DNA from 3 places in the Pseudomonas caspiana genome. Region 2 is predicted to be linked to each of the others. Evidence: riboswitches for the same ligand, from Rfam matches in the RefSeq annotation. Region 2 holds a riboswitch; each other region holds the start of a gene.

Region 1 (9,734 bases), 2.0 Mb from region 2:
GGCCCTTCAAGGCTTCACTCCAGCCTGCTGCGTCTTCGCTCCCGTCACCCGCCAGATTTTGTTACCCACATCATCGGCTACCAGCAAACCACCCTGATGGTCATTCACCACTCCGACCGGACGACCTTGGGCTTTTTCATCGGCATTGAGAAAACCGCTCAACAGGTCAATCGGCGTGCCCGCTGGTTTGCCATCTTTGAACGGCACGAACAGCACCTTGTAGCCGCTGTGCGGTTTGCGGTTCCAGGAACCGTGCTGGCCAATGAACATCCCTTCGTTGAATGGCGCGGGTAAGGTTTTGCCGTCGGCGAACACCAGGCCGAGTGAAGCCGTGTGCGGGCCCACTGCGAAGTCAGGCGCGATTGCCTTGGCAACAAGGTCCGGATTTTGTGGTTTCACGCGCTCGTCCACATGCTGCCCGTAATAGCTGTACGGCCAGCCGTAGAAAGCGCCGTCCTGAACCGAGGTCACGTAATCAGGTACCAGGTCGCTGCCGATTTCGTCACGTTCGTTGACTGCCGTCCACAACTTGCCGGTGGTTGGTTCCCAGTCCATGCCATTTGGGTTGCGCAGGCCTGAGGCGAAGATGCGATGGGTTTTGCTCACCGGGTCGACTTCCCAGATTGCCGCCCGACCTTCTTCGGCTTTCATGCCGTTTTCTGCGACGTTACTGTTCGAGCCAACGGTGACGTACAGCTTGCTGCCGTCTTTGCTGGCGATGACGTTTTTGGTCCAGTGGTGATTCAGCGTACCGCCTGGCAAATCGACAACCTTGGTCGGCTGCGCGCTGATCGACGTTTCGCCATCCTTATAAGGAAAGCTGATCAGGCGGTCGGTGTCGGCGACATAGAGCGTATTGCCGACCAATGTCATGCCGAACGGTGAGTTGAGGTTTTCCAGAAATGCCGTGCGGGTTTCTGCGACGCCGTCGTGATCCTTGTCTCGCAGGAGGGTAATACGGTTGGGGCTAGGCACGCCGGCCCCGGCGCGGCCCATGACTTTTTTCATGACCCAGCCACGAACGCCTTGATCGTCATCGGGCTTGGGCGGCGAATTGGTTTCGGCGACCAATACATCGCCGTTGGGCAGCACGTACAGCCAGCGCGGGTGATCAAGGTTTTCAGCGAAGGCGGCGACCTGGGTGCCCGCTGCCGCGACAGGCTTGCCACCCTGCGGCCAACCGACGGCCGGTGCGATGTTGACGGTCGGGATCAGGGTCTTGTTGGGCTCTGGTAGCTTCGGAGCCGGGCCTGTGCCGTCGGTGACTTGCAAGGTCGAGGACTCGCCACAGCCCGCGAGGCCAGCGGCAAGCACGAGCAAGACGGCGTAGTGCGGTTTGAGCGTGAACATGGTGGATCTCCGTTACGGGCAGTGGTGCATTAAGGGGTAGAGGCCCTCACTCTGTTGAGGTTCAACCCCTGTGTTGATTGACGCTCCCGGGTCAACGCTCTAACCTGCGCGCTTGTTTCAGGTGCTCAACGTCTGCGGACTGATTGAGTGAAACAGGGAAGCCGGTGCGTTCGCTTTTTTTCGAGCTATTCCGGCGCTGCCCCCGCAACGGTAAATGAGTGAAAACTGCGCAATCTGCCACTGTGCTCCGGCATGGGAAGGCGCGCAGCCGGGTTCGCCCGCTCATGAGCCCGGAGACCGGCCTGATCCATTCAACAGCATCACGGCGGGCGATGCTCTGCGCATGACCTGTGGTCGTGCTGTCAGTCTTTGCTTTGCCTTCCGTCTGCTTTCGCGTGCCCTCAAGCGGAGAGCTGAGATGAACGAATCCCCTGAACGTGACGAACGCCATCTGGCGCGCATGCTGCGCAAGAAAGCCGTCATGGATGAGCGTATTGCCAGCGCCCCTAACGAATGCGGTTTGCTGTTGGTGTTGACCGGCAACGGCAAAGGCAAAAGCAGCTCCGCCTTCGGCATGCTCGCCCGTGCGATGGGCCACGGTATGCAATGTGGCGTCGTGCAATTCATCAAGGGCAGTAACAGCACCGGCGAAGAATTCTTCTTTCGGCGTTTCCCCGAGCAGGTTCGTTACCACGTGATGGGCGAGGGCTACACCTGGGAAACCCAGGACCGCCAGCGCGATATCGCCGCAGCCGAAGCCGCCTGGGAAGTGTCCCTGGAAATGCTTCGTGATCCGGCCATTGGTCTGGTGGTGCTGGACGAACTGAACATCGCCCTCAAGCACGGTTATCTGGATATCGAGCGAGTGCTCAGTGACTTGCAGGCGCGTCCGCCGATGCAGCACGTGATCGTCACTGGTCGCGGCGCCAAGCCGGAAATGATCGACATGGCTGACACGGTTTCCGAAATTACTGTGGTCAAGCACGCCTTCCAGGCAGGCATTCGCGCCCAGAAAGGCATAGAGCTGTGAGCATACTTTCATGAGCGAGCCGCGCCACTGTCCGGCAGTTCTAATCGCCGCGCCCGCTTCGGGCCAGGGCAAAACCACCGTCACCGCTGCACTGGCTCGCCTGCATCGCAATCAGGGCCGCAAGGTTCGGGTGTTCAAGTGTGGGCCGGACTTTCTCGACCCCATGATTCTTGAGCGGGCCAGCGGTGCGCCGGTCTATCAGCTCGACCTGTGGATGGTGGGCGCTGATGAAAGCCGTCGCCTGTTGTGGCAGGCTGCGGGCGAGGCCGATCTGATTCTGATCGAAGGCGTGATGGGCCTGTTCGACGGCACGCCGTCCAGCGCTGACCTGGCTCGTCATTTTGGTGTGCCCGTATTGGGCGTGATCGATGGCACAGCCATGGCCCAGACATTTGGTGCGTTGGCCCTGGGGTTGGCGCGCTACCAGCCGGACCTGCCGTTCGCTGGTGTACTGGCCAACCGCGTCGGCACCGTGCGGCATGCGCAATTGCTTGAAGGCAGCCTGACCGAAGGTCTGCGCTGGTATGGCGCGCTGTCTCGTGAAACCGGAATCGAACTGCCAAGCCGTCATCTCGGATTGGTACAGGCCAGCGAACTGAATGACCTGGACCTGCGCCTCGACGCAGCCGCAAATGCCTTGGCCAGCACCTGCGAAGTGGCCTTGCCGCCCGCCGTGACCTTCGCCGCCCCGGACATTATTCCGGCCGAACCACTGCTTGAAGGTGTACGCATCGCCATCGCTCATGACGAAGCCTTCGCCTTCACCTATGGCGCGAGTCTGGATTTGCTGCGGGCGATGGGCGCAGAGCTGGTGTTCTTCTCGCCGATCCGCGACAGCGTTTTACCTGAAGCGGACAGTCTCTATTTGCCGGGTGGTTACCCAGAGTTGCATCACGTCGCGTTGAGCCAGAACACGTCAATGCTGGCCGCCATCCGCGAACACCACCAGGCAGGCAAACCGTTGCTGGCTGAATGCGGCGGCATGTTGTATCTGCTTGATGCCTTGACCGATGTCGACGGGCTGCGGGTTGAGCTGGTTGGCTTGCTGAAGGGCGAGGCCGTGATGCAGAAACGTCTGGCAGCCCTGGCGCTACAAAACGTCGCATTGCCCGAAGGCGAGCTACGCGGCCACACTTATCACCATTCGCTGACCAGCACCGAGTTGCAGCCCATCGCCCGTGGTTTAAGCCCCAATGGTGGGCGCGGCGCGGAGGCGGTCTATCGCGACGGGCGCATGACGGCGTCCTATGTGCATTTCTATTTCCCTTCCAATCCCCAGGCGGTTGCGGCGCTTTTCAAACCATGAGTGATCACGCGTACAGCGCCGAAGAACGTGCTGCGGTCTATCGCGCCATTGCCGAGCGACGGGACATGCGGCATTTCAGCGGTGGCAGCGTCGCGCCCGAGTTGCTGACACGTCTGCTCGAAGCGGCGCATCAGGCACCCAGCGTGGGCTTGATGCAGCCCTGGCGGTTTATTCGCATCACCGACCGGACGTTGCGTACGAACATTCAGGCGCAGGTTGAGGCGGAGCGGATTCGTACCGCCGAGGCCTTGGGCGAACGCGCCGATGACTTCATGAAGCTTAAAGTCGAAGGCATCAACGATTGCGCAGAAGTCCTCGTTGCCGCGCTGATGGATGATCGCGAAAAACACATTTTCGGCCGTCGCACACTGCCGGAAATGGACCTGGCGTCGTTGTCCTGCGCCATTCAGAACATGTGGCTGGCAGCGCGTGCCGAAGGGCTGGGTATGGGCTGGGTTTCTCTGTTTGAACCACAAGCTTTGGCTGACTTGCTGGGCATGCCCGAGGGTGCGAAACCTTTGGCGATTCTGTGTCTGGGGCCGGTGACCGAGTTTTATCCGGTGCCGATGCTGGTCATGGAAGGCTGGGGCAAAGAGCGCCCGCTGAACGAAATGCTGTTTGAAAACCAATGGGGAGCGGATCAATGAGTGTGGCGCTGTTGAGTGTTGCCGGGGTGGCGCTGGATGCGTTGCTGGGCGAGCCGAAGCGTGCTCATCCATTGGTCGCCTTTGGTCGTTACGCTGACCGGATAGAGAAGCGTTTCAATTCGGGCGGTCGCGGCTGGCGTAGCCATGGCGTCACGGCGTGGTTTATCGCGGTTATCCCGTTGACCCTGTTGGCGACTGCGTTGAGTTGGCTGCCTTACATTGGCTGGCTGGTGGAAATCCTTGCGCTGTATTGCGCACTGGGTTTACGCAGTCTGGGCGAGCACGTTGAGCCGGTGGCTCAGGCGTTACGCTCGGACGACCTTGAAGAGGCGCGCCGTCGGGTCGGCTATCTGGTCAGTCGCCAGACCTCGGAACTGGACGCCACCGAAGTCGCCCGCGCCGCCACTGAGTCGGTACTGGAGAACGGCAGTGATGCGGTGTTTGCTGCGTTGTTCTGGTTTGCGGTTGCCGGGGCGCCGGGCGTGGTCTTGTACCGATTGAGCAATACGCTGGACGCCATGTGGGGTTATCGCAATGAGCGTTTCGAGCGTTTTGGCTGGGCGGCGGCAAAGATTGACGACGTGCTCAACTACATTCCTGCAAGGCTGGTGGCGCTGACCTACGCGTTGCTAGGCAAAACCCGTCTGGCTCTGCGCTGCTGGCGCACTCAAGGCCCGACCTGGGACAGCCCAAACGCCGGGCCGGTGATGGCCGCTGGCGCGGGTGCTCTGGGTGTCGAACTGGGCGGTGCCGCGATTTATCACGGCGAACTGCATCAGCGTCCGCAGTTGGGTGAAGGTGTGCCCGCTGACGCTAATTCCATTGATCGCGGCTGGCAATTGGTGCAGCGCGGTGTGTGGTTATGGTTGTTAGTGTTGTGCATTGGAGCCGAATTTTATGCTTGAACATGGCGGTCGCCTGCGCAGGGCAGCCAGGCAATACGGCATCGATGAAGCTGACTGGCTGGACCTGTCCACGGGCATTGCACCGTGGGCGTTCCCGATTCCAGCGATCCCGGCAGCCGCCTGGCATCGTTTGCCTGAAGCCGATGACGGTCTGGAGCAAGCCGCCTGTGTTTATTACGGCGCAGCGCGAGCGTTACCGGTCGCCGGTTCCCAGGCAGCGATTCAGGCCCTGCCGCGTTTGCGCAGTGCCGGTAAGGTCGGCGTGTTGTCGCCTTGCTATGCCGAGCACGCTCATGCCTGGCGCAGCGCGGGCTTTTTAGTGCGCGAAGTGCTTGAGCATGAAGTGGATTACTTCCTCGACAGCCTCGACGTACTGGTAGTGGTTAACCCGAACAATCCAACCGGCTTGATGCTCACCCCGGAACGCTTGTTGAAGTGGCAAGCACGGCTGGCAGAGCGGGGTGGCTGGCTGGTGGTCGATGAAGCCTTTATGGACAACACGCCGGACTTGAGCCTTGCGGCCCACACCGGCTTGGCCGGTCTGATCGTGCTGCGCTCGTTTGGCAAGTTCTTCGGGCTTGCCGGTGTGAGGTTGGGATTTGTACTGGCTGAGCCGGGTTTGCTCAAATCCCTGGCTCAGGAAATCGGCCCCTGGAGCGTCAGCGGTCCCACGCGAATTATCGGCGAAGCCTGCCTTAAGGATGTTCAGGGGCACCTCGCGCAACGTAGCCGCACTGATCAGGCCAGTGAGCGGCTTGTACAGGTCCTTACGCGCCACGGGCTTCAGCCAAGCGGTGGCAGCGCGCTGTTTCAACGGGTCATCACCCCGCATGCGGAGGTGCTGCATGAGTTCTGCGCCCGGCGCGGCATTCTGTTGCGCTTGTTCGTCAGCGATAACCCGCTCGATGGCAGTCTGCGCTTCGGTCTGCCGGACACTGAAGCCCACTGGCAGCGTCTGGAGAAGGCGCTGATCGAGTTCAACCAAAGCCTGCCCAGCCAGGAGCAGCCATGACTACGTTGATGGTGCAGGGCACCACGTCCGACGCGGGCAAAAGTACGCTGGTAACGGCGCTGTGTCGCTGGCTGACGCGTCAGGGCGTTGCCGTGGTGCCGTTCAAACCGCAGAACATGGCGCTCAACAGCGCGGTGACGGCGGACGGTGGCGAAATCGGCCGTGCCCAGGCGGTGCAGGCCCAGGCTTGCGGACTGCAGCCGCATACCGACATGAATCCGGTCTTGCTCAAGCCCAACAGCGATACCGGCGCGCAGGTGATTATTCATGGCCGTGCGGTGACCACCATGAATGCGGTGGCTTATCACGGCTACAAAGAGATCGCCATGAAGGCGGTTTTGGAATCCCACGAGCGGCTGGGGCAGACCTATCCGGTGATCATGGTTGAAGGGGCTGGCTCGCCTGCCGAGATCAATCTGCGCGCCAACGACATCGCCAACATGGGCTTCGCCGAAGCGGTGGATTGCCCCGTGCTGCTAATTGCCGATATCAACCGTGGCGGTGTGTTCGCTCATTTGGTCGGCACGCTGGAATTGCTTTCTCCCAGTGAGCAGGCGCGGGTCAAAGGCTTCATCATCAACCGTTTTCGTGGCGATATCGCCTTGCTGCAACCGGGCCTCGACTGGCTTGAAGCGCGGACCGGCAAACCGGTGGTCGGCGTGCTGCCTTACGTGATGGACCTGCATCTGGAGGCCGAAGACGGTCTCGATCAGCGCCAGACCGACAAAGTCGAGCAAGTGCTCAACGTGGTGGTGCCGATTCTGCCGCGCATCAGTAACCACACCGATTTCGATCCGCTGCGCCTGCATCCGCAGGTCAATCTGCAATTTATCGGGCCGGGACAGGCCATTCCTTCGGCTGACCTGATCATCCTGCCCGGCTCGAAAAGTGTGCGCAGCGACATGGCTTATCTGCGCGCCAATGGCTGGGATAGCGCCATCGCCCGGCACCTGCGTTATGGCGGCAAGCTACTGGGGATCTGTGGCGGTTTACAGATGCTCGGTGAGCAGTTGCATGATCCGCTGGGCCTGGAGGGCGCGCCCGGTTCCAGCGCCGGTCTTGGTTTATTGGCGATGAGCACGGTGCTCGAAGAAGAGAAGCAGTTGCGCAACGTGAAAGGGCGTCTGCTTCTGGAAGGCGTGCAGGTCAGCGGCTATGAAATCCATGCTGGCGTGACCACGGGCGCAGCGCTGGAAAACCCGGCTGTGCTATTGGACGACGACCGCTGCGACGGAGCACAAAGCGCCGACGGGCAGATCTTTGGCACCTATCTGCACGGCCTGTTCGAAACCCCGGAGGCCTGCAGTGCCTTACTGCGCTGGGCCGGTTTGCAGGACGTGCAGCAAGTGGATTACCACGCGTTGCGCGAGCGGGACATCGAGCGGCTGGCGGATCTGGTGGAGAACCATCTGAATGGCAAGTTGCTGCGTGAGTTGTGTGGGGTAAATGCCAAAGCACTTGACCTGTAGGAGCGCACGAGCAGCGCGAGGCCGCGATAGCAGGGCATCAGACAAACTGCCATCGCTGCCTCGCGCTGCTCGTGAGCGCCTGCAGGGGAACATATTTCAATTTGATAGAAAGGCGCTCACATGCAGCAACTAATCCTCGGTGGCGCACGCTCCGGCAAGAGCAAGCTTGCTGAAAGCCTCGCCGCTGGCTCAGGGCTGGAAGTGATTTACATCGCCACCAGTCAGCCTGTAGATGGCGAGCTGAATCAACGTGTCGCCATGCACCGCGAGCGTCGGCCTGACACCTGGGGACTGATCGAAGAACCTATCGAGCTGGCGCGGGTTCTGCGGGACAACGCCAGCGTCGAACGCTGCTTGCTGGTGGACTGCCTGACCCTGTGGCTGACCAATTTGCTGATGCTTGAAAACACTGAGCGTCTTGTGCAAGAGCGCCAGGCGCTGCTCGACTGCGTGGCGCAACTGCCGGGCGAAATCATTTTTGTCAGCAACGAAACCGGGCTGGGCGTGGTGCCCCTCGGTGAGCTGACCCGTCGTTATGTCGATGAGGCGGGCCTGTTGCACCAGGCTCTGGCCGAGCTTTGCCAGCGTGTGGTGCTGACCGTCGCCGGTTTGCCTCTGACATTGAAAGGATCTGCATTATGAGTAACTCGTGGTGGCTTGAGCCCGCGCAAGCGATCAACGTTCCGGTCCGGGAAGAAGCCCTGGCGCGGCAGCAACAATTGACCAAACCCGCCGGTTCCCTTGGGCAACTGGAGCGCGTTGCGGTGCAATTGGCCGGTCTGCAAGGTCGAGTGAAACCCAAAGTCGACGCGGTGTGGATCGCCATTTTTGCGGGCGACCACGGTGTCGTAGCGGAAGGCGTTTCAGCTTACCCGCAGGAAGTGACCGGGCAGATGTTGCACAACTTCGTGACCGGCGGGGCGGCTATCAGCGTTTTGGCTCAGCAGCTGTCGGCGCAACTGGACGTGGTGGACCTGGGCACTGTCAGCCCATTGGATTTGCCGGGAGTACGCCATCTGCGCATCGGTGCCGGTACCGCGAACTTCGCCAAAGCCCCGGCCATGACTCAAGAGCAAGGCCTGCTGGCATTGCAGGCCGGGCGCGACAGCGTACTGCGGGCCAAAGCGGTTGGCACTGAACTGTTTATCGGTGGCGAGATGGGCATCGGCAACACCGCTGCCGCCAGTGCCGTGGCCTGTTCGCTGCTTGAGTGCGCGGCGCAGTTGCTGGTTGGGCCGGGTACCGGTTTGAATGCGGCGGGCATCAGCCACAAGACAGACGTTATCGAGCGCGCGTTGAAGCTGCACGCCGAGCAGGCTGGCGATCCCCTGCAAAGTCTGTTCTGCCTGGGCGGCTTTGAAATTGCGGCGCTGGTCGGTGCGTATCTGGCCTGTGCTCAAGAAGGTATTGCAGTCTTGGTCGACGGTTTCATTTGCAGCGTCGCGGCACTGGTCGCCGTGCGTCTGAACCCTGCGTGCCGTGACTGGCTGTTGTTCGGTCACCGCGGCGCTGAGCCGGGCCATCGTCATCTGCTGGAGACCTTGCAGGCCGATCCTCTGCTGGATCTGGGCTTGCGTCTCGGTGAGGGCAGCGGCGCAGCATTGGCGGTGCCGCTGGTGCGTCTGGCCTGTCAGTTGCACAACGGTATGGCGACTTTCGCTGAAGCCGCGGTGGCAGATCGTCCCGCATGATCCTGCATCTTGAAATGTTGCGTCACGGTGAGACCGAACTGGGCGGCGGCATGCGTGGCAGCCTGGACGACGCCTTGACCGAAAACGGCTGGGCGCAGATGCGTACAGCGGTGGCGCAAGCCGGCCCATGGGACCGGATTGTCAGTTCACCGCTACAACGTTGCGCCCGTTTTGCTGAAGAACTGGCCGAACGCCTGGCACTGCCGTTGAGCCTGGAGCCGGGCTTGCAGGAATTGCATTTCGGCGATTGGGAAGGGCGCAGCGCCGCGCAACTGATGGAAACCGATGCTGAAGGTCTGGGCCTGTTCTGGAATGACCCTTACG
Region 2 (9,734 bases):
TCGCAGCGTTGCTCAGGCGCCCACCCGATTGTTCATCGATGCCAATGGGCCGAAAGCCTGGGAGAGCAAGGGTTTTTACTCGGTGCTCGACGCTCAGGGAAGCCAGGCTGCATTAATGAGCAGAATGCTCGACTTGGGACGTAACGCGCCGCTCGAGCCGAATGCGAAGATCCCGCCTGAAATCGTGCTGGGCCTGAATCGTGAAAATCTCTGCGCCCAGCCGGGGGAGTTCAACGCGTATGCCCAGGCGCACCCCAAAGAAGGTATGCCGCTGGCCGTCGCCGGGTTGACCGACGCCGAGTACGAGACCCTGCAACGCTGGTTCGCTGCGGGTGCTCCGGTGGATGACAAGGCGCAAAGCCCCTCAATCAGTGAACTGTCGCAGATTGCCGAGTGGGAAGCTTTGCTCAATCAGCCAGGTTCGACTCAGGCGCTGGTGGGCCGCTGGTTGTACGAGCATCTGTTCCTCGCGCACATCTATTTTGCAGGCGGTGAGCCGGGGCATTTCTTTCAGTGGGTGCGTTCCCGTACGCCGAGCGGTCAACCGATCGATGTGATAGCCACCCGCAGGCCGAACGACGATCCGGGAAGCGACTTCTATTACCGTCTTGAACAAGTCAAAGGGGTGATCGTTCACAAGACTCACATCACCTATCCGCTTGGCCCGCAGAAGATGGCCCGGGTCAAGCAACTGTTCTACGGCAACGATTGGCACGTGGATTCGTTGCCAGGGTACGGCCCGGGGCGTCGTGCCAATCCGTTCGAAACCTTCGAGGCGATTCCTGCGGTCGCGCGTTATCAATTCATGCTGGATAACGCGGAATACTTCGTTCGCACGTTTATTCGCGGGCCTGTGTGTCGCGGGCAGATCGCTACTGACGTGATTCGCGATCAGTTCTGGGTGATGTTCCAGGAGCCAGCCCACGACCGCTATATCTTCGATGCCCGGTATCGCGGTCTGGCGACACCCTTGCTGGCCATGCCGGGGCAAAACGACGATGTAGGCAGTGTGCTGAGCTTGTGGCACAGCTACAGAGACAAGCGCAACGAATATGAAGACCTGCGCCGCGACAGCTACGCCGACATGCCGCCCCCTGGCTGGGCGACATTATGGGCTGGCAACGATAACGCCTTGTTGACCGTCTTCCGCCACTTTGACAGTGCGTCGGTCAATAAAGGCCTGATCGGTGAAGTACCGCAGACATTATGGCTGTTCGATTTCCCGCTGCTGGAGCGCACGTATTATCAGTTGGCGGTGAACTTCGATGTTTACGGCAACGTGTCGCATCAGGTTCAGACGCGGCTTTATTTCGACCTGATCCGCAATGGCGCCGAGGTTAACTTCTTGCGTCTGATGCCGGCCAACAAACGTGACGATATCTTGAGTGACTGGTATCGCAACGGCGGCAAAGTGAAGATGTGGCTGGACTATCAGAGCATCGACAATGACACGCCAAGCGGCATGAAACTGGACGAGAAGGATCCGAAACGCGATTTCGCCCTGAAGCTGGTAGAGCGTGCAGGTACGTTGAATGCTGCGCCGGACCCAATCAATCGCTGTTCAGGCGCTTACTGTTCGCGGGCGGGTATCAGTGACACTTTCGCTCAGGTCGAGCAGTCGCTGAGCCATCTCACTGGACGCCCGGCGGCAGGGTTGAAGGTTATTGATTTTTTGCCTGAAGCAACGATGCTGCGTATTGAAGATGGCACTGGCAAACGAACGATGTACAGCATGCTGCGCAACCGGTCCCATACCAACGTCGCGTTCTTGCTGGGTGAGTCTTATCGTTACCAGCCAGGCCTGGACACGTTGACGATTTATCCGGGGATGTTGGCGAGCTACCCCAATTTCATGTTCAACGTGCCTGCCAGTCAGGTGCCTGAGTTTGTTCAGCTCATGCAGCAAGCCCGGCATCAGCAGGAGTTTGAGAAGATTGTTGAACGTTGGGGCGTACGCCGTAGCAGTCCGCAGTTCTGGTCGTACTTTCATGACCTGACTCGCTATATTCAGGAAACCGATCCTGTCGAGGCGGGGGTGATGGATATGAATCGGTACGAAAATCTCTAGATTTGCGCCGTCCTTATTGGGCAAGCCTCGCTCCTAAATGAGATCGCATTTCTCATGTAGGAGCGAGGCCTGGTTTGGGCGGCATTCCGACGATAAGCGCGCCTCTTTTTCCCTGTCTGACCCACGCTCCACATGGCCCGCAGCCATCTACCGCTGACCGGAAATCTCATTTTTTCATGACCTTTTAGGAACTATCACGGTCCGACCCCGTGAGTGTCCTTGTGCATGCTGATGTTTTTTGCAGCCCTGGATTGTTGTTTAAAGAGGCAATGAGGTTTGTGATGTTGATTTCGGTTCAAGCCCTGCGGGCACTCGCCGCGTGGGTCGTTGTGTGTCATCACTTCATGCAGATTTTTTTCAATTTCCACGCCAGCGGCCCGGTTGGCGACTTCTTCGTGACGAAGGGGGCAGTGGGGGTTGATATCTTTTTCGTCATCAGTGGCCTGGTGATCTTCCTTTCTACTCAGAACAGTGAAATGCCTGCCAGCCGCTTTATGCTCAATCGCATTATCCGGATTGTTCCTGCGTACTGGTTCTACACTGCAGCCATGGGCTTGCTACTGGTGTTTGCAGCGCCGCTGCTGCCACACCAGGTGATCAACTGGCAGACGTTCATGCTGTCGCTGTTTTTCATTCCGGCCGAGAATCCCGGTGGTTACGGCCTGTACCCCACGCTGAACGTAGGCTGGACGCTTAATTACGAGATGTTCTTCTATCTATTGTTCTCCACGGTTTTCCTGTTCAAGCAGCGTCATCGACCCTTGATTGTGGCTGCAGCGCTGTTTGCGGTGTGTGAGGTGCTGGCGCGTTCCGGTCTGATCAGCCGTTTCTACGGCAACGACATCATTTATGAGTTCTTGCTGGGCATTGGCATCGGCATCATTTATCGCAAGGGCTGGATCAAAGAAGGGTTCTGGCTACCGTTGCTGGGTATCGCCACAGGACTGGTGGTCATTTATCACTTGGGTGCTGATCAGCAGCGGTTGCTTAACTGGGGCCTGCCAAGTGCATTGATTGTGCTGTCGTGCATCGCCATGGAACCGGTATTCAGGGGTAACAAGATTCTCAAGGTGCTGGGTGACTGTTCCTACTCGGTCTATCTGCTCCATGTTCTGGTGCTGTACGGCGGCTGGCTCGCCTCGCAACACTACGACCTCAATCCCTATCTGGTTTTCGCTATCTGCGTACCGGTCATCGCGCTGGGTGCATGGATCAGTTATGAATGGCTGGAGAAGGGCCTGTACCGGCGCATGAAGGGCTGGCTGGACGAAAGACGCGCCAGAAATGCTTCTCAAGCGCTTTCCTGACAAAAACACTAGGACTTTGTACGAAGCTGGGGATTGGCGTAAACTGCCCGCACGTCTGCGAGGAATTTTCATGACCGCTATTACAATTACCGATGCTGCCCACGATTACCTGGCCGATCTGCTGGAAAAGCAGAACACCCCGGGCATCGGCATCCGCGTGTTTATTACCCAACCTGGCACCCAGTACGCTGAAACCTGCATTGCCTACTGCAAGCCGGGCGAAGAAAAACCGGAAGACAAGGCCATTGGCCTGAAGAGCTTCACGGCCTGGATTGACGGCTTCAGCGAAAACTTTCTGGATGATGCCGTTGTTGATTACGCCACCGACCGCATGGGCGGCCAGCTGACGATCAAGGCACCCAACGCTAAAGTGCCAATGGTCAATGCTGATAGCCCGATCAACGAGCGCATCAACTATTACCTGCAAACCGAGATCAACCCAGGGCTGGCCAGCCACGGCGGTCAGGTCACGTTGATTGACGTGGTTGAAGAGCAGGAACAGCACATCGCTGTTCTGCAATTTGGCGGCGGTTGTCAGGGTTGCGGTCAGGCTGACGTGACGCTGAAGGAAGGCATCGAGCGCACCTTGCTTGAGCGCATTCCAGAACTGCACGGCGTGCGTGACGTGACTGACCACACGCAGAAAGAAAACGCTTACTACTAAGCTGTTTGCTGCGCAGTATCAAAAGCCCCGACGTGTTCGGGGTTTTTTGTGTGATCGGGATACCTGAGCATGCCGCGGTTATAAGTTGCAATGCTAATCCTTTGTGGGAGCTGGGCTTGCCCGCGATGAGGTTGGTTAACTTTTAGATCGCGTCACCCTCATCGCGGGCGAGCCCGGCTCCCACAGTAAATTGTGCTTAACGCGTGCCCTCATACTTCCTGAACAAATGCGCATGCCCGGCGCGGTACAGCGATGACTCGCTGAATGCATCGCTGGACAGCACACGCCCCACCAGAATCAGCGCCGTGCGGCGAAAACCTTTCTCTTCAACCCTGGCTTCGATATCCGCCAGAGTGCCGACGACCCAATCCTGATCCGGCCAACTGGCGCGATGCACCACGGCGATCGGGCAATCTGCTCCGTAGTGGGGTGTCAGTTCGGCGACGATCTTTGATAGGTTATTGACCCCAAGATGAATCGCCATGGTTGCCTTGTGACGGGCAAGATCGGCCAGCGCTTCGCCTTCGGGCATCGACGTCTTGTCCGCGTAACGGGTCAGAACGACCGTCTGAGAAATATCCGGCAGGGTCAGTTCAGTCTCCAGCAACGCAGCACAGGCTGCAGTCGCCGTAACGCCCGGGATGATCTCGAACGGAATATTCAATTCACGCAAGTGGCGAATTTGCTCGCCAATCGCGCCATACAGGCTTGGGTCTCCGGAGTGCACACGGGCCACATCCTGACCTTGTTCATGAGCGGATTTCATCAAGGCGATGATCTGTTCCAGGTGCAACTCGGCACTGTTGCTCACCTGAACCGCCTGGTGACCTTCCAGAACGGCGGCAGGCACTAGCGAGCCTGCATAGATGATCACCGGGCAACTGCGGATCAGCCGCTGGCCTTTGACTGTGATCAGCTCAGGATCGCCGGGGCCTGCGCCGATGAAAAAGACCGTCATGAAGACTCCAGATGTGAAGGGACAAAAATAGCGATTATCAGCTAATTGGCCGAGCAATGGCCAAAGCAAAAGTGGCGTGCAAGGATTTCTTGCGAGTTATCAGCAGCTCGGCAGCGCCTGACTGGCTTGCCGAAGCCAGCGCGGCGCTTTCTGCGATGCCATAGCAACCGGTGTGTTCAAAGGCGATCTCTGAGCGATGACTGAGCTGCGACTCGTAGGCGGTCAATTGTTCCGGGCTGAAGAAACTCAACGGCAAATCAAGCTCAGTCGCTAATTCCAGCAGGCCTGGCTCCTGGCTTTTCAGGTCGATAGAGGCGAGGGCGCTGATGTCTTCACGGCGCAGATCATGACTTTCAAGGCTGCGCTCAATAAGCTCCAGCAGCGCCGCTGCGGAGCAACCACGTTGGCAACCCAAGCCTGCCACCAGGATCGGCCGCTTGTTATCAAACAACATATAACTCACTGAATTGAAATGTTTTTCTGTAGGAGCTCACGAGCGCTGCGAGGCAGCGACGAGGGTGTATCCGGCGGGACGCCATCGCTGCCTCGCGGTGCTCGTGAGCTCCTACAGATCCAATGTTTGCTGCGAGCCAGCTTATGTCAAATTTGCTCAAGATCAGGCTGGGTCGAGATCAGGATTGTTGCGACGGAACAGCCACGTGCTGATCAGCCCCATGGCGATCCAGAACACCGCGTTGGTCAGCAGCGAAGCCATCACGAATTGCGACTCCAGCGCTTCTGGTGCCAGGCTTTCATGGGTTTCAGGCTGCGGAGCGCCAATGAGGTGAGGCACTACCAGAATCGCCACGCCCAAGGCTTTCAACAGCCAGTTCTGGGCAAAGACGATCAGCGCGAGAGCAACAGCCGTCGAGGCTGCCGTGCCGATCCACCAGATTTGTCGCTGATTGAGGTCCGCAGCAGCGGTGCCCGGCAGCTCAGGTGGCAGGCCCAGCGTTGGCGCCAGGGTAAACACGGCAAAACCGGCCAGCCCCCAGAACAGGCCTTGGGAGGTTTTGCCCGGCGCTCGCAAGGTGTACAGCGCCGCCAGCATCAGTGCGAAGCCGACCGCGACCACCAGATTGCCACCCGTGGTCGAGACGATGCGCTGCCAGCCGTCTTCCGGCGACCAGGCTTCGTCGTCATGCACGTGACCCGCCGGTGCGGCCTCGTCGTGAGCGTGATGATGGACCTGTTCGGCAGGTGCGTTTTCATAGGTTTCAGCCTGCAGGATCAACGGCGTAATCCAGAAACTTTGCAGCAGGGTCAACAGCAGGGCGGCAAGCAGGCCAGTAAACCCGGCCGTTTGAGCGATTCGCTTGAACATGGCGTCAGGTCTCAATGGCAAGGAAAGGCGGCGCTGTGCCGGGTATCGTGAGCGGCATTGTGTACCGCTTCGATGTGGGAGAAGCCCGCGAAGTACACCAGGCAGGCACCAAGAATCGCTGCGCTGATGGCGGCGGTCAGGCGTTGGCTTCGGGTGGTTGCAGTGCTGGCGGAATGGCTGGCTGTACTGATCGACATGGCGCTTCCCTCTGGATGTCGGCAAGCAGGCATGCGCAGCAATATCCCGCTGACGAAAGTCAGGGGAGTGCAACTGCGCCCGCCCACCGCGGGTTCGTTATTTGTTTCATGTCGGGCCGGTCTCCGGGCTTGTGAGGGGCCGAGCGCTCGATGGCGTTCAACCTGCAAGAATCGCCTTCCCATGCCGTGATCGGCACAGTGGATCTGATTCTTCGCTCACTTACCGTTGCGGGGGCAGCGCCGGACTTGCACAGACCAAAGGCCTGAACGCACCGGTTTCCCGTTTCACCCCGTGAGGGGCACCCGTAACAAGGCGTGTAGGAGAGCATGCGCCTGCATGGAACGTCAATCAGTCGATTGACCTGCCCGCAGTCACTGCGTAGCCTTGCAGGTTCGAGGTTCTCCAGCTGATCCAATGGCATGGAGCTAAGACGGGAACGCGGTCGATGCCGCGGCTGCCCCCGCAACTGTAAGCGGTGCTGATTTATCGCACAGTCTCTGCAAAGCCACTGCGCAGCCTCTGTCTGTGCGGGAAGGCGCAATGACTGCCCCGGAGATGCTCCGGGTGCGCCGCAAGCCAGGAGACCTGCCTCGATTCGGGCCTTGTGCCCGACGAATTCTCACTACAACCGGGCGGGGTGATCCGGTGGCGAATCGTATCTCTGTGGCTACACATTTGTGGCCACACAGGGTTTTCGTCCTGCTTGCCCGCCGTATTGCCAAAGGGCATCCGATGAAAACACTGGCCAAACTTCCCGTCACTATCGTTACCGGCTTCCTCGGTTCGGGCAAAACCACCTTGCTGCGCCACATGCTGGATAACGCGGAAGGTCGGCGCATCGCCGTGATCGTCAATGAGTTCGGCGAGCTGGGCATTGACGGCGAAATCCTCAAGCAATGCACCATCGGTTGCACCGAAGAAGAGGCGGTTGGCCGTGTTTACGAACTGGCCAACGGCTGCCTGTGCTGCACCGTTCAGGAAGAGTTCTTCCCGGTCATGCGTGAACTGGTGGCACGGCGTGGCGATCTGGACCACATCCTCATCGAAACCTCCGGCCTGGCGCTGCCAAAACCACTGGTACAAGCCTTCCAGTGGCCAGAAATTCGTAATGCCTGCACCGTTGATGCGGTCATCACTGTCGTCGACAGCCCCGCAGTTCTCGCAGGTACGTTTGCTGCTTTCCCTGATCAGGTCGACGCACAGCGCAAGCTGGATCCGAACCTGGATCATGAATCGCCACTGCATGAGTTGTTTGCTGATCAACTGGCCAGCGCTGATCTGGTAATCCTCAACAAGTCCGACATGATCGACGCTGCCGGTCTGGCCGCCGTGCGTGCCGAAGTCTCCGAAGAGCTGCCGCCAGCGGTCAAGGTCATCGAAGCCAGCAGCGGTCGTCTGCCTATCAATGTCTTGCTGGGCCTGGGTGCTGAATCCGAGCAGCATATCGATGGACGCAAGACCCATCATGATCATCACGAAGGCGATGACCACGATGATCACGATCACGACGCGTTCGATTCCATTTCAATCAAACTGCCCGAAGCTGACGACAGTCTGTTGCTCGATGCACTGACCCAACTGGTCGTGCAGCACGGCATTCTGCGGGTCAAGGGTTTCGCCGCCATACCGGGCAAGCCGATGCGCTTGCTGATTCAGGGCGTGGGTACGCGTTTCGACAAGCACTTCGACCGCGCCTGGGGGGCTGACGAAGAGCGCGCCACTCATTTGGTATTGATTGGCCAGAAACTCGACGCTGCTGCGCTTGAATCCCAGCTGCGCGCTGCGCTAGCGGGTTGATTCATGCATCTGCTGAGAACCCAGCCCGGTGGTTTTGTACCGGACGACAGTATTGCCGACTTGGGGCAAACCCCCGCCGAGCTGGTGATTCTCTGCAGCGGTGATTCAAGCTTGGCACTGCTCGCCGAAGCGGCTCAGCAACTGCCGGACGATTACCCGAGCTTGCGTCTGGCTAACCCGATGCAGGTTCAAAACCACGCTTCGGTCGATCTCTATGTCGATGAGGTGCTGCGCCACGCCAAAGTGATTGTGATTTCCCTGCACGGCGGGATCGGCTACTGGCGCTACGGCGTCGAGCGTCTTATGGAACTGGCAGCACGGGGCGTGCAAGTGATCATGGTGCCGGGCTGTGATCGTCATGATCCCGAACTGACTGAACGCAGCACTGCGCCCGCCGAGGATTGCCACCGGCTATGGCAATTTCTGCGTCAGGGTGGCATGCACAACGCATTGGATTTCTACCGTTGTCTTGCTACTCGTATGCTGGATCGGGATTATCCGTGGTCCGAGCCAAAAGCCTTGCCGCGTACTGCGGTTTATCATCCCCAAGGCGTCAGCACCGATCCTGAAATATGGTTCGCTGACTGGGTGGCGGATCAGCCCGTCGTCGCGCTGCTGTTCTACCGCTCGCACTTGCAGGCCGCCAATACCGCGTTCATCGACGTGTTCTGCGCTCGTTTGCAGGCGCAAGGCTTGAACCCGTTGCCTATCGCCGTGGCCAGCCTCAAAGAGGCGGGTTGCATGACGGTGGTCGAGGATTGGCTGGACGATGTGGGCGCTGAGCTGATCCTGAATACCACAGGTTTTGCTCAGTCCAGCCCGGAAACCCCGCACCTGCGACCATTCAGGCGCAATGTGCCAGTGATTCAGGCGATTTGTGCCCAGGATAACGAACCCGGCTGGCGCGCAAGCGAGCAAGGCCTGGGTGCTCGCGATCTGGCCATGCACATTGCTTTGCCAGAGCTGGACGGGCGGATTATCAGTCGGCCGATCAGCTTCAAGGATCTGGCCTGGCGCAGCGAGCGTAGTCAGTCGGATGTGGTCTGCTATCGCCCGCAGCCGGAGCGCATGGACTTTGTTGCTGAGCTGGCGCGTCGCTGGGTATTGCTTGGGCGTTTGCCGAACGCCGACAAGCGCGTTGCACTGATTCTGGCCAATTACCCCACCCGCGACGGGCGAATCGGCAATGGTGTCGGCCTCGATACGCCAGCGGCCGCACTTAATATCCTGCGTGCCATGCAGGGCGAGGGCTATCCGGTTGCCGGGTTACCGGAAACCGGCACTGATTTGATTCACCAACTGCTCGGCGGCGTTACCAATGATCTGGACAGCATTGATCTGCGTCCCTGTCACCAAAGCATGGCGCTCGATGAGTACACCGCAGCGTTTGAGCAATTGCCTCTGGCCAACCGTGAAGC
Region 3 (9,734 bases), 720 kb from region 2:
GGAAATCGTTGCCGCGATCGGCTACTTACCTTACGACGGACGATTTGCTCAGCTGGACTACGGGCAAAGCAAGGTCGTGGAAATCGTGCGTCTGTTCGTCCTTCCCGAATTTCGTCGGTCGGGGTTGGCGAGCCAGATTTATCTGGCTCTTGAGGCGTGTGCCCGGGAGCAGGGCATCGACGTGCTTTACCTGCATACCCATCCGTTTTTACCGGGAGCGATTGGCTTCTGGGAGCGGCAGGGTTTCCGGATTGTCGACGTTGAAAGCGATCCCGTGTGGCAGACCACGCATATGGAGCGCAGGGTTCAGTAAGACACGGATGATCTGTGTGCTCAGGACCTGAAACGCAAAATCCGTGTCCCGTCGTACGGGTCCGTCAGGTAGTGCGCTTCGACGCCGAACGTCTCGCGTAACAGTTCGCAGGTCAGCACATCGGACGGTTCACCAATGGCAATCAACGCGCCTTTATCCATCACTGCCAGCCGGTCGCAAGCCAGTGCTTGATTAAGATCGTGCAAGGCGATCAGGGTGGTTACCGACAACGATCTCACCAGCCCCAGAATACTTAGCTGATGCTGAATATCCAGGTGGTTGGTGGGCTCATCGAGCAACAGGATCTGCGGGCGCTGAGCCAGCGCACGGGCGATGTGCACGCGCTGGCGTTCGCCCCCCGACAAACTGTGCCAGGCGCGTTTGGGTTTATCTGCCATGTCCACGTCGGACAATGCTTGCTGAACGATCCTGTCGTCTGCGGCTGACCAAGGCTCCAAGGCGGAAAGCCACGGTGTGCGTCCCAGCTCTACGGCATCCAGGACGGTGATTGCATCAGAAGTTTCAGCCTGCTGCTCGACGACCGCAATCATCTGCGCGACATCACGGCGTTTCATGTCGGCGAGGGCAGCCCCATTCAGGTGAATCTCGCCACTGGCCGGAGTTCGAATGCCTGAAAGCAGCTTCAGCAGGCTGGACTTGCCCGAACCGTTGGGGCCGATCAGACCCAGGGTTTCACCGCGTCGTAGCTGCAGCGCGACATCCCGGACAATGGGTACGCCTTTGATCGACCAGTTCAGGCCAGAGCACGACAACACATTGCGGTCGATATCGGTCGCCGGCTGTTTCAGAGTGCTCATCGACCCCCCTTGGCTTTGATCAGGATCACGGCGAATACCGGTGCGCCGATCAGTGCGGTAATTACCCCCACTGGCAAGACCTGGCCCTTGATCGCGGTGCGAGACAGTACGTCAGCGGCAATCAGGAATACGGCTCCGGCCAATGCGCTGACGGGAATCAACCGACCGTGACGCACGCCGACCAGCAAGCGCGCCGCGTGGGGTACAACCAGACCGACAAAACCGATAGAGCCCACCAGCGAGACCATCACTGCCGTGACCAGCGCCACGGTGGCGATCAATACCACCTGAACCCGGCGCACCGGAATACCCAGGGCAGCGGCAGAATCACTGCCAAACATAAACGCATCCAGCGAGCGCCGATGCCACAGGCACACCGCCAGACCGATCACAACCACCGGCACCGCCAGCGTGACTGATTGCCAGCGCACGCCGCTGAGGTTGCCGAGCAGCCAGAACATAATGCCGCGCGCTTGTTCGGAATTTGCCGACTTGGTAATCAGAAAGGAGGTCAGGGCGTTGAACAGTTGTGAACCGGCGATGCCCGCGAGAATGATCTGCCCGCTGCCACTGACTGCGCCGGTACTGCGAGCGAGCAGAGCGACCAACACGAAAGCGGCCATGGCCCCGGCAAAGGCTCCGGCTGACAACGAGATGGCACCCGCGCCAACGCCGATGATCGCCACCAGCACGGCACCGGTCGAAGCTCCGGCGGAAATGCCCAGCAGGTAAGGATCGGCCAGCGGGTTGCGCAACAGCGATTGCAGGACCACGCCTGAAATGGCCAGACCCGCACCGCAGGCAGCCGCGACCAGTGCGCGAGTCAGGCGGTAATTCCAGACGATGCCTTCATCAATAGGGTCCAGTATGAAACCGGCGCCCCAGAGCTTGTTGGCCAGCACCTGAAACACCAGTGACAGGCTTATGGGCGTTTCACCAATCGCAATGCCCGCGACAATCGCCACCAGCAACACGGCCAGCACCCAGGCCCCGTGCAGGCAAATCTTGCGTAACAAGCGACCGGCGAACTGCGCTGTCATGGGTGCAGGTCGAACTTGTCGATGGCGCCAGCCAGTTCGTCAATGCCATCGAAGGTGCGAATCGTCGCCTCCATGGCCTGAGCATCAAGGATCACGATGCGGTTGTGTTTCACTGCATCCATGTTTTTGGTCACCGGGTCGGTCTTGAGGAATTCCAGTTTTTTCTGGAAGTCATCGGCCGGGAAGCGGCGACGGTCCATCCGTGCGAGTACCAGAATCGTCGGGTTGGCCTTGGCGATGGTTTCCCAGCCCACGGTAGGCCACTCTTCATCGGACTCTACGATATTGCGGATGCCCAGGGTGTCCATCATGAACGCCGGGATGCCTTTGCGTCCGGCTACATAAGGGTCGACATTGAGGTCTGCGCTGGAAAACCAGAACACTGCCGAAGCGTCCTTCAAGTGTTTGTCTTTGACGCTGGCCTGAGCCTTGGCAAGGCGTGCTTGCAGGTCTGCGTTCAACTCATTGCCACGGGCCTGGACGTCGAAGATCTGCGCCAGTTGATCGACGGTTTTGTACAGGCTGTCGATGGAGAAGGGCCGCAGGCGCGTGCCGTCTGCCCCCACCAGATTGTCTTTGCCTTCGCAGTCAGATGGCATGAGGTAGGTGGGGATTTTCATTTCGCTGAACTGCTGCCGGGTGCCGACCACGCCTTGCGGGCCAACCATCCATTCGAATTGCACCGCCACCAGTTCAGGGCGCTTGTTGATCACCGCTTCGAAGCTCGGATCGTTATCGGCCAGACGCGGGATTTTGTCGTTGAGGTCCTTGAACTGCGGCAGCACGTTGTTGAACCACAGTGAAGTCCCGACCACTTTGTCGGCCAGCCCAAGGGAATAGAGGATTTCAGTCGCTGACTGGCCAATGGTCACGGCTTTGCCGGGGGCCTTGGCGAAGGTAAGCGGTACCCCGCAGTTATCGAGGGTCAGCGGGTACTTTGTTGCAAGGGCAGGGGCCGGACTGGCAGCCAGCGTCAGTGCGCAGAAACCCAGGCCAGCGAGCAATACAGCAAAACGAGGCAAAGACATGAAAAACGATCTCCATTCGAACGGTTATCCGTACGATGGTGTTCTGGCTGGATACACATCACGACTGCTGCTGGCGAAGGCTCGGCAGGGTCAATCAATCACGGCTGCGCCGCCGTGCTGACGGATGTACTCCCCGGACACCCCGCCGGTGGGTCAATTGCCAGAAAGCACGTGACCGCTTCACGGGGTTGCGCCCGCAGCGATGGTGTAGCTTCCTGATGTCGGCAGGTCTCCTGACTGACGCATCATCGCCATGCTCGGGCCTTCCCGGTTTTATCCAGTGGCATCTATGGAGCAGGGCTCAGCGCCTACAGTTGCGGGGGCAGTTCCGGTTGACGACCCTTGGGCCATCACGGATTCCCTATTAATCCCGTTTGGAAACCGACGGGCGGCATGGTAATGGATAAGCTCAAAAGAGTGGTGATTTTTCCTGTTTTGGCCAGCACCCTTCATTTTTTTATCGTGCGTTTCGCTCGCTCGGCGCATGATGCAAGCCGTAACTGGACGGGTGTTAACCGCTCCCGGTGGTGAACCTTCTCGACCGATGGCCGGTCGATAGTGCATCCAACCAGGCTTACACTGGTCCGCTTCACCTTTTGGAGACATTTTCCTGTGATATCGACTCAACGAGTGGCCTGGCTGAAAGCCTGGGGTGCCCACGGTTTTACCGCCACCGGCGTGGTCATTGCATTCCTGGCGACCATTGCCCTGTTCGATGACCAGGCCAAGGCGTGCCTGCTGTGGCTGGGCCTGGCGCTGGCGGTGGATGGCGTTGATGGATCGCTGGCGCGCAAATTCAACGTGCAGTCGGTATTGCCGGGCTTTGACGGTTCGGTTCTGGATCTGGTGATTGATTACCTGACCTATGTATTTATTCCGGCGTTGTTCATTTATAGCTACATCCCGCTGCCGCCTTATACGTTGTTGCTGAGCACGGCGATCATTCTGGTTTCGTCGCTGTTTTGTTTCTGCAATCTGGAAATGAAGAGCAAGGACAATTATTTCCAGGGCTTCCCCGCAGCCTGGAACGTGGTGGCACTGTGTCTGTACATCATTCAGCCGTCGCCTTGGGTGACGTTCCTGACGATTATTGGCCTGGCATTGCTGACGTTGACCCGGATGAAGTTTCTCCATCCGTTCCGGGTACGACGTTTCATGCCGCTCAATATTGTGGTGACGACCATCTGGTTGATCAGCAGCGCGTTGCTGATCATTAACCATCCGCATAACGGTCCAGTAGTCATGGGCGTGTGGTTCACCATGTCGGCGTACTTTATCGGTATCTGCCTGTGGCGTACTTCGCTGGAGTATTGGGGTAAGTGGCGGGCTTGAGTACTGCTTGAAGGATCTGTAGGTGCTCGTGCGCTCCTACAGGTCCAATGTTTGCCGCACGACAGCGATTGCATTTCTGACAATTTCCCTCCCAGCAATACCGACTATCAAGAGCAGTGATTTCTGCGTAAACGGCCCCGGGCGTAACCTTTGTTCATTCCCGAAATGAACCCGATCCGGAGGCTCTCATGAACCGCATTTACGCTTTTGCCCTGTTGTTGACCGTTGCTGTTGTCTCCGGTTGCTCCACCCATCACGCCGTTGAGCTGCGCCCTTACACTGCTCAGGAAACTCACCAGTTGGCGATGGAAGATCTGAATCGCCGTGGGCTGTCTTTTGATGAGTATCAAATCGCCAAGGCCAAACTGCTGGCTGAGCCGCAGATGCAAGCGGTTCGCGAATTCGACAGCCGTGGCGAGATCAGCGCTGATAACGCTGAGGTCGGCCAGGATCGTCAGGGTTAATCCGCTAGATACAGTTCTGAATAAAACGGTATCTACCCGGAACTGTGCCGGCTGAATCTTCACCTGACTGTTCGTGTGTTTTTGGTTGTCGGTTCGATAGAGTGAAGGCCTGCCCTTTGAAGTCTGGACCGCTCCATGTCGCTTTCCCTCGATCTACTGCTTGCCTTTGCCCTGTTTGCATTCGTCACGTCGGTGACGCCCGGACCCAACAATATGATGCTGCTGGCCTCGGGTGTGAACTTCGGGTTCAACCGGACGGTGCCGCACATGTTGGGTATTTGTTGCGGGTTTTTCAGTCTGGTGCTGGCAGTGGGACTGGGCTTGGGTGCCGCCTTTCAGGCGTATCCGCTGCTGTACACCGTCCTGCGCTATGTCGGCGCGGCCTATTTGCTGTATCTGGCGTGGAAAATCGCCACGTCTGGTCCGGCGTCTGACGCCACGGGCCAGGAGGGCAAGCCGCAGACATTTATCCAGGCCGCACTGTTTCAGTGGGTCAACCCCAAGGCTTGGGTAATGGCCGTCGGTGCGATCAGCACTTACACGCCGCTGCAGGGGTACTTCACCAATGTGGTGATCATCTCGGCGGTGTTTGCGCTGATCAACCTGCCAACGGTCAGTATCTGGACGGCTTTCGGTAGTCTGCTGCGCAACGCACTGCGCGATCCGTTCTGGCTGCGGGTGTTTAACTGGGGGATGGCGGTGCTGTTGGTGGTTTCGCTGTATCCGATGTTGAAGGGGTGATGGCCTGAAGTCTTACGCTAATCAATTGTGGGGGCCGAGCTTGCTCGCGATACAGGCGCTGCAATTTCGGCGTTGAACCGCAGCGCTCTTATCGCGAGCAAGCTCGGCTCCCACAGGTTTACCCGTTCACAACGCCAATCGCAAATGCCCTCCGGCCTGTTTCTGCCGCGCTTGAACGCGATGCTGCAGACCCAGGTAGAAATGCTCCAGGCCTTCCTGCAAACGCTCCTGAAGAATGTCGTCCAGATCGCCGCCTTGTTCGTTATCGGCGTAGCTGATCTGGCTGTCGATCGCGAAAATTCCGTGCAGGACTTCCTGGCATTTAAGCGCCGATAACACCGGCTTAAGCGCGTAATCCACCGCCAACATATGTGCGATGCTGCCACCGGTGGCCAATGGCAAAACCACCTTGCCGTGCAGAGACCGCTCAGGAAGCAGGTCCAGCAGGGTTTTCAGTGCACCTGAAAAAGAGGCCTTGTACACCGGCGTACCAATCAGCAACCCGTCGGCCTGTTTGACGGCTTCGATGAAGTCCAGCACTTGCGGGCTGTCGAAGTGGGCGAAGATCAGATCTTCAGCGTTGAAATCGCGGATTCGCAGGGTAGTGACGTCTACACCTTTGGCGCGCAGCCAACGGCCCGCGTGTTCCAGTACCACGCCTGAGCGGGATTTAAGGGCGGGGCTACCTGACAGTGAAACTACTAACATGCTGAATTCCTTGAAAAAGCGTAGGCAAGTCAAAGCAGCATGCATGCCAGCGCGGATTAATTATTCAAGTTATTGAAATTAAAAATAAATATCTGTGAATCCCGGTCCTGACAACATCGCGGGATGCTCAATGCCACCCTCAACTGTTGATTCGCTGTTGCTGTGGCAACACTTGCTGCCAAATCGCAGGCAAAAAAATCCCCGCAATCGGCAGATGCGGGGACGTTTTTGTGACGGATGTCAGTTTCTGAAAGCAGCGCCTGTCTGGATGACGTTGGCTGAGCCGAGCAGTTGGCTGACGAAGCGGCTCCAGCGGGTGATGTCCGCCGGGCCGACAAATATGACGTCCTGGGCCTGGAGTTCAAACTCCTTGGCCAGCAGGTAGGCAGTCGGTTTTTTTGCCAGGAGGTGATAGACCGTTGAACGGGCGTTGGCCTGGTTTTCGGCACCGCGGATCACATACACCGCGTCACCGTCAGCGCTGTCCGGGCTCAGGCCGCCGGAGTTACCCAAGGCTTCGAGCAGTGTCACGCTGGTGGTCCCGAAGGAGATGACCTGCGGCCGCTGGACTTCGCCCAGCACGTAGATCTTGTTCTTGGAGTTACTGTTCAAGTGCAGATAGTCGCCATTTTTCAGGAAGACCTTACTCAGTTGCGAATCCTTGCGGTTCAGCGAGTCGACATCGATCACATAGTCCTTGCCATCGCGGCGCAGGGTCAGCCCTGCGAGGTTGGCGTCAGTCAGATCGAGGCCTGCGGTGCTGATTGCCTGCACCAGACTCAATGGAATATTGGTGATCGGCTGCGGACCGGGACTTTTGAACGAACCCGAAAGCAGGATGCGCTGGCTGTTGTAGCGCAGTACTTTGACGTCAACCTTGACCTCAGTGTATTGCGGCGACAAGCCCATGCGCAGTTGTTCGCGGATTTGCCCAACGGTCTTGCCACCGGCCTGGATTCTGCCCACATAAGGGAAATAGAGCGTGCCGTCGCTCAATACTTCCCTGCTGTTGGCGTCGAGTTGGTCCTGTGAGCCTGGCGCGGTCAACTCAGGGTGCTCAAAGACAATTACCAGCAAGGTGTCACCGGGACCGACGACATATTCAGGGGTTTTGTAATTGAGCAGTTCGGCTGGCAGCGGTTTAGCGCTGGCGGCCGCTTGTTGCTTTTGCTGTTTAAGGGTTTGTGGGGTGATCTGTACCAGTTGAACATCCGGGCCGTCCGGATCTTTTGCTTGAATGTCTCCTGGGGTCATGTGCTGCCCGGGTGCAAATGCACAGCCTTGCAAAATCAGACTGGAGAGCAGCACAACAGCTAGGGTTAGCTTCATATATTGTTCCTTCCTAAAGGTGCGTTGGCACCACAGTGATTTCATTGCTTCCCTTACCAACACCGAGTCTTTCGTGGTCTTTTTTGATGCCTGCACGCACCTCCTCCAGTGCCGGTCGGCCTGGGGTTTCATGGTTGAAGAGGGGTTTCTGAAGGGGATGGCTTAAAAGGCGTTCTTGTGCAGAAAGCCTTTGAACAGGGTCAGCAGAATGATTTTCAGGTCCAGCCACAGCGACCAGTGTTCGATGTATTCCAGGTCGTATTCGACGCGCTTTTGCATCTTGTCCAGAGTGTCCGTTTCGCCACGCCAGCCATTGATCTGCGCCCAGCCGGTAATGCCCGGCTTGACCTTGTGACGCAACATGTAGCCGCTGACCTGTTTGCGGTACTGCTCGTTGTGCGCCACGGCATGAGGGCGCGGGCCGACGATGGACATATCGCCACGCAGGACATTGAAGAACTGCGGCAGTTCGTCGAGCGAGGTGCGCCGCAGGAACGCACCTAACGGAGTGACGCGAGCGTCGTTGCGGGTGGCCTGGTTCACCACCTCACCGTTTTCCTGGACGCTCATGCTGCGAAATTTCCAGACCATGATCGGTCGACCGTCCAAGCCATAACGACGCTGGCGGAACAGGACCGGCCCAGGAGAGGTGAGCTTGATCGCGACCGCAATCAGTAGCAGGGGCAGGGCGATCATGCTCAGGATCACGCTTGACAACACAATGTCCTCGACACGTTTCACCAGGCTCCAGGCGCCATCCATGGGTGAGTCGAAAATACTGATGCTGGCCAGCCCATTGATGCTCTCGCTACGCGCATGCAGCAGCTCGAACATGAATACATCCGGGATCAGGTACACCGAGGCGGTGGTGTCGCTGAGTCCTTTGACCAGCTCCTGAACATGGGGCTGAGCAGTCAGCGCCAGGGTGATGTAAACCTTGTCGATGCGGCCTTCCCTGGCGTCGTCGATCAACTGTTCAAGATCACCGAGTATTGCGATATCGGAAGCCGGGTGAGGGTTTTCCATTAGCGGTTTTGGCAGGTCGTAAAAGCCCAGAACCCGCAGGCCCATCCAGGGTGCACTGGAGATGGACTGGGCAAGTCGCACGCCGACCTGTCCGGTACCGACAATGGCGACCCGTCGAGTATTGAAGCCTCGCCGACGCAGGCCGTGCAGCGCGCTGCGGATCAACAGACGATAGCCGCAGAGCACCGCCAATACCGATGCAAACCAGGTCATCTGGGCGTTGTCCGGCATGTTGGCGTGGTTGAGCAGCAGGTAATCAACGGACAACAGCACGACGAAGGTCAGCGCCCAGTAATTGAATACCTTGACCAGTTCACGCAGGATTCGCTCGCCGCGCCATGAGCCGTACATCTGGTGGTATTCGCTGAGCCAGTGAAACACCAGCACTGCCAACAGGATCTGAATCCAGGCTTCGGCGCTGGATGCACCGGGGACCAACTGGATCTGCCAGTAGCCGCCCAGCACGATGACCATCAGGTCGAGCAGGCGGTGGGCAACTGACAGCAAGGATTGATGCGCATGAAGAATGCCGCGAACGGGAGTACGCATGGACGATGCTCGCTCAGACGGATTTGATCGGAATGACCCGGGCGGTCTGTTCGTTGCTGACCAGAATGGGCAGTGCCTGAGGCATTTTGTATTGAGCTGGCTGACGCGCCAGGCGTGCTGCAGCGAGGCGACTTTCGACGAAGTTTCTCATCTCGTCCTCGAAGCGTTGCGCGCCAAACCGTTCAGCGTTGGTACGACAGGCCTGGGCGGTAAACCGGGCTTGAGCGGCCTCGAACTCGCCAACGGCAGCCACCAGTGCTGAGACTGTCTGGTGCTCATAGAACACTCCGGTCGGTTGTGGATGATCCAGGCCGCAGACGGTCTCCAGCACGCCACCCTTGCCGAAGGCAATAACCGGCGTTCCGCAGGCCTGGGCCTCCACAGGG

The links. A riboswitch is a leader RNA that binds a small molecule or an ion and turns the genes downstream of it on or off. The one in region 2 is predicted to bind cobalamin.
Region 1: linked by a shared signal. The riboswitch ahead of cobO (cob(I)yrinic acid a,c-diamide adenosyltransferase) and the one ahead of cobW (cobalamin biosynthesis protein CobW) in region 2 are both predicted to bind cobalamin.
Region 3: linked by a shared signal. The riboswitch ahead of ABRP31_RS18290 (ABC transporter substrate-binding protein) and the one ahead of cobW (cobalamin biosynthesis protein CobW) in region 2 are both predicted to bind cobalamin.

The regions. Positions count from the first base shown of each region.
Region 1 covers NZ_CP167995.1:1,295,738-1,305,471, forward strand. Annotated here, with positions in the region: gene ABRP31_RS05875 (sorbosone dehydrogenase family protein) at 7-1,350, opposite strand; cobalamin riboswitch at 1,453-1,671, shown strand; gene cobO (cob(I)yrinic acid a,c-diamide adenosyltransferase) at 1,769-2,380, shown strand; gene ABRP31_RS05885 (cobyrinate a,c-diamide synthase) at 2,391-3,686, shown strand; gene bluB (5,6-dimethylbenzimidazole synthase) at 3,683-4,333, shown strand; gene cbiB (adenosylcobinamide-phosphate synthase CbiB) at 4,330-5,238, shown strand; gene cobD (threonine-phosphate decarboxylase CobD) at 5,231-6,250, shown strand; gene ABRP31_RS05905 (cobyric acid synthase) at 6,247-7,719, shown strand; gene cobU (bifunctional adenosylcobinamide kinase/adenosylcobinamide-phosphate guanylyltransferase) at 7,840-8,361, shown strand; gene cobT (nicotinate-nucleotide--dimethylbenzimidazole phosphoribosyltransferase) at 8,358-9,410, shown strand; gene cobC (alpha-ribazole phosphatase family protein) at 9,407-9,734, shown strand, end outside.
Region 2 covers NZ_CP167995.1:3,273,909-3,283,642, reverse strand. Annotated here, with positions in the region: gene ABRP31_RS15075 (fatty acid cis/trans isomerase) at 1-2,068, shown strand, start outside; gene ABRP31_RS15070 (acyltransferase) at 2,350-3,375, shown strand; gene nfuA (Fe-S biogenesis protein NfuA) at 3,446-4,039, shown strand; gene cobM (precorrin-4 C(11)-methyltransferase) at 4,236-4,997, opposite strand; gene ABRP31_RS15055 (cobalamin biosynthesis protein) at 5,035-5,451, opposite strand; gene ABRP31_RS15050 (CbtA family protein) at 5,614-6,321, opposite strand; gene ABRP31_RS15045 (CbtB-domain containing protein) at 6,333-6,518, opposite strand; cobalamin riboswitch at 6,615-6,840, opposite strand; cobalamin riboswitch at 6,898-7,127, shown strand; gene cobW (cobalamin biosynthesis protein CobW) at 7,252-8,316, shown strand; gene cobN (cobaltochelatase subunit CobN) at 8,320-9,734, shown strand, end outside.
Region 3 covers NZ_CP167995.1:3,991,437-4,001,170, reverse strand. Annotated here, with positions in the region: gene ABRP31_RS18305 (GNAT family N-acetyltransferase) at 1-313, shown strand, start outside; gene ABRP31_RS18300 (ABC transporter ATP-binding protein) at 334-1,131, opposite strand; gene ABRP31_RS18295 (iron chelate uptake ABC transporter family permease subunit) at 1,128-2,171, opposite strand; gene ABRP31_RS18290 (ABC transporter substrate-binding protein) at 2,168-3,199, opposite strand; cobalamin riboswitch at 3,405-3,600, opposite strand; gene pcsA (phosphatidylcholine synthase) at 3,812-4,531, shown strand; gene ABRP31_RS18280 (hypothetical protein) at 4,720-4,995, shown strand; gene ABRP31_RS18275 (LysE family translocator) at 5,131-5,736, shown strand; gene ssuE (NADPH-dependent FMN reductase) at 5,863-6,444, opposite strand; gene ABRP31_RS18265 (polysaccharide biosynthesis/export family protein) at 6,685-7,773, opposite strand; gene ABRP31_RS18260 (undecaprenyl-phosphate glucose phosphotransferase) at 7,936-9,348, opposite strand; gene ABRP31_RS18255 (glycosyltransferase family 4 protein) at 9,362-9,734, opposite strand, start outside.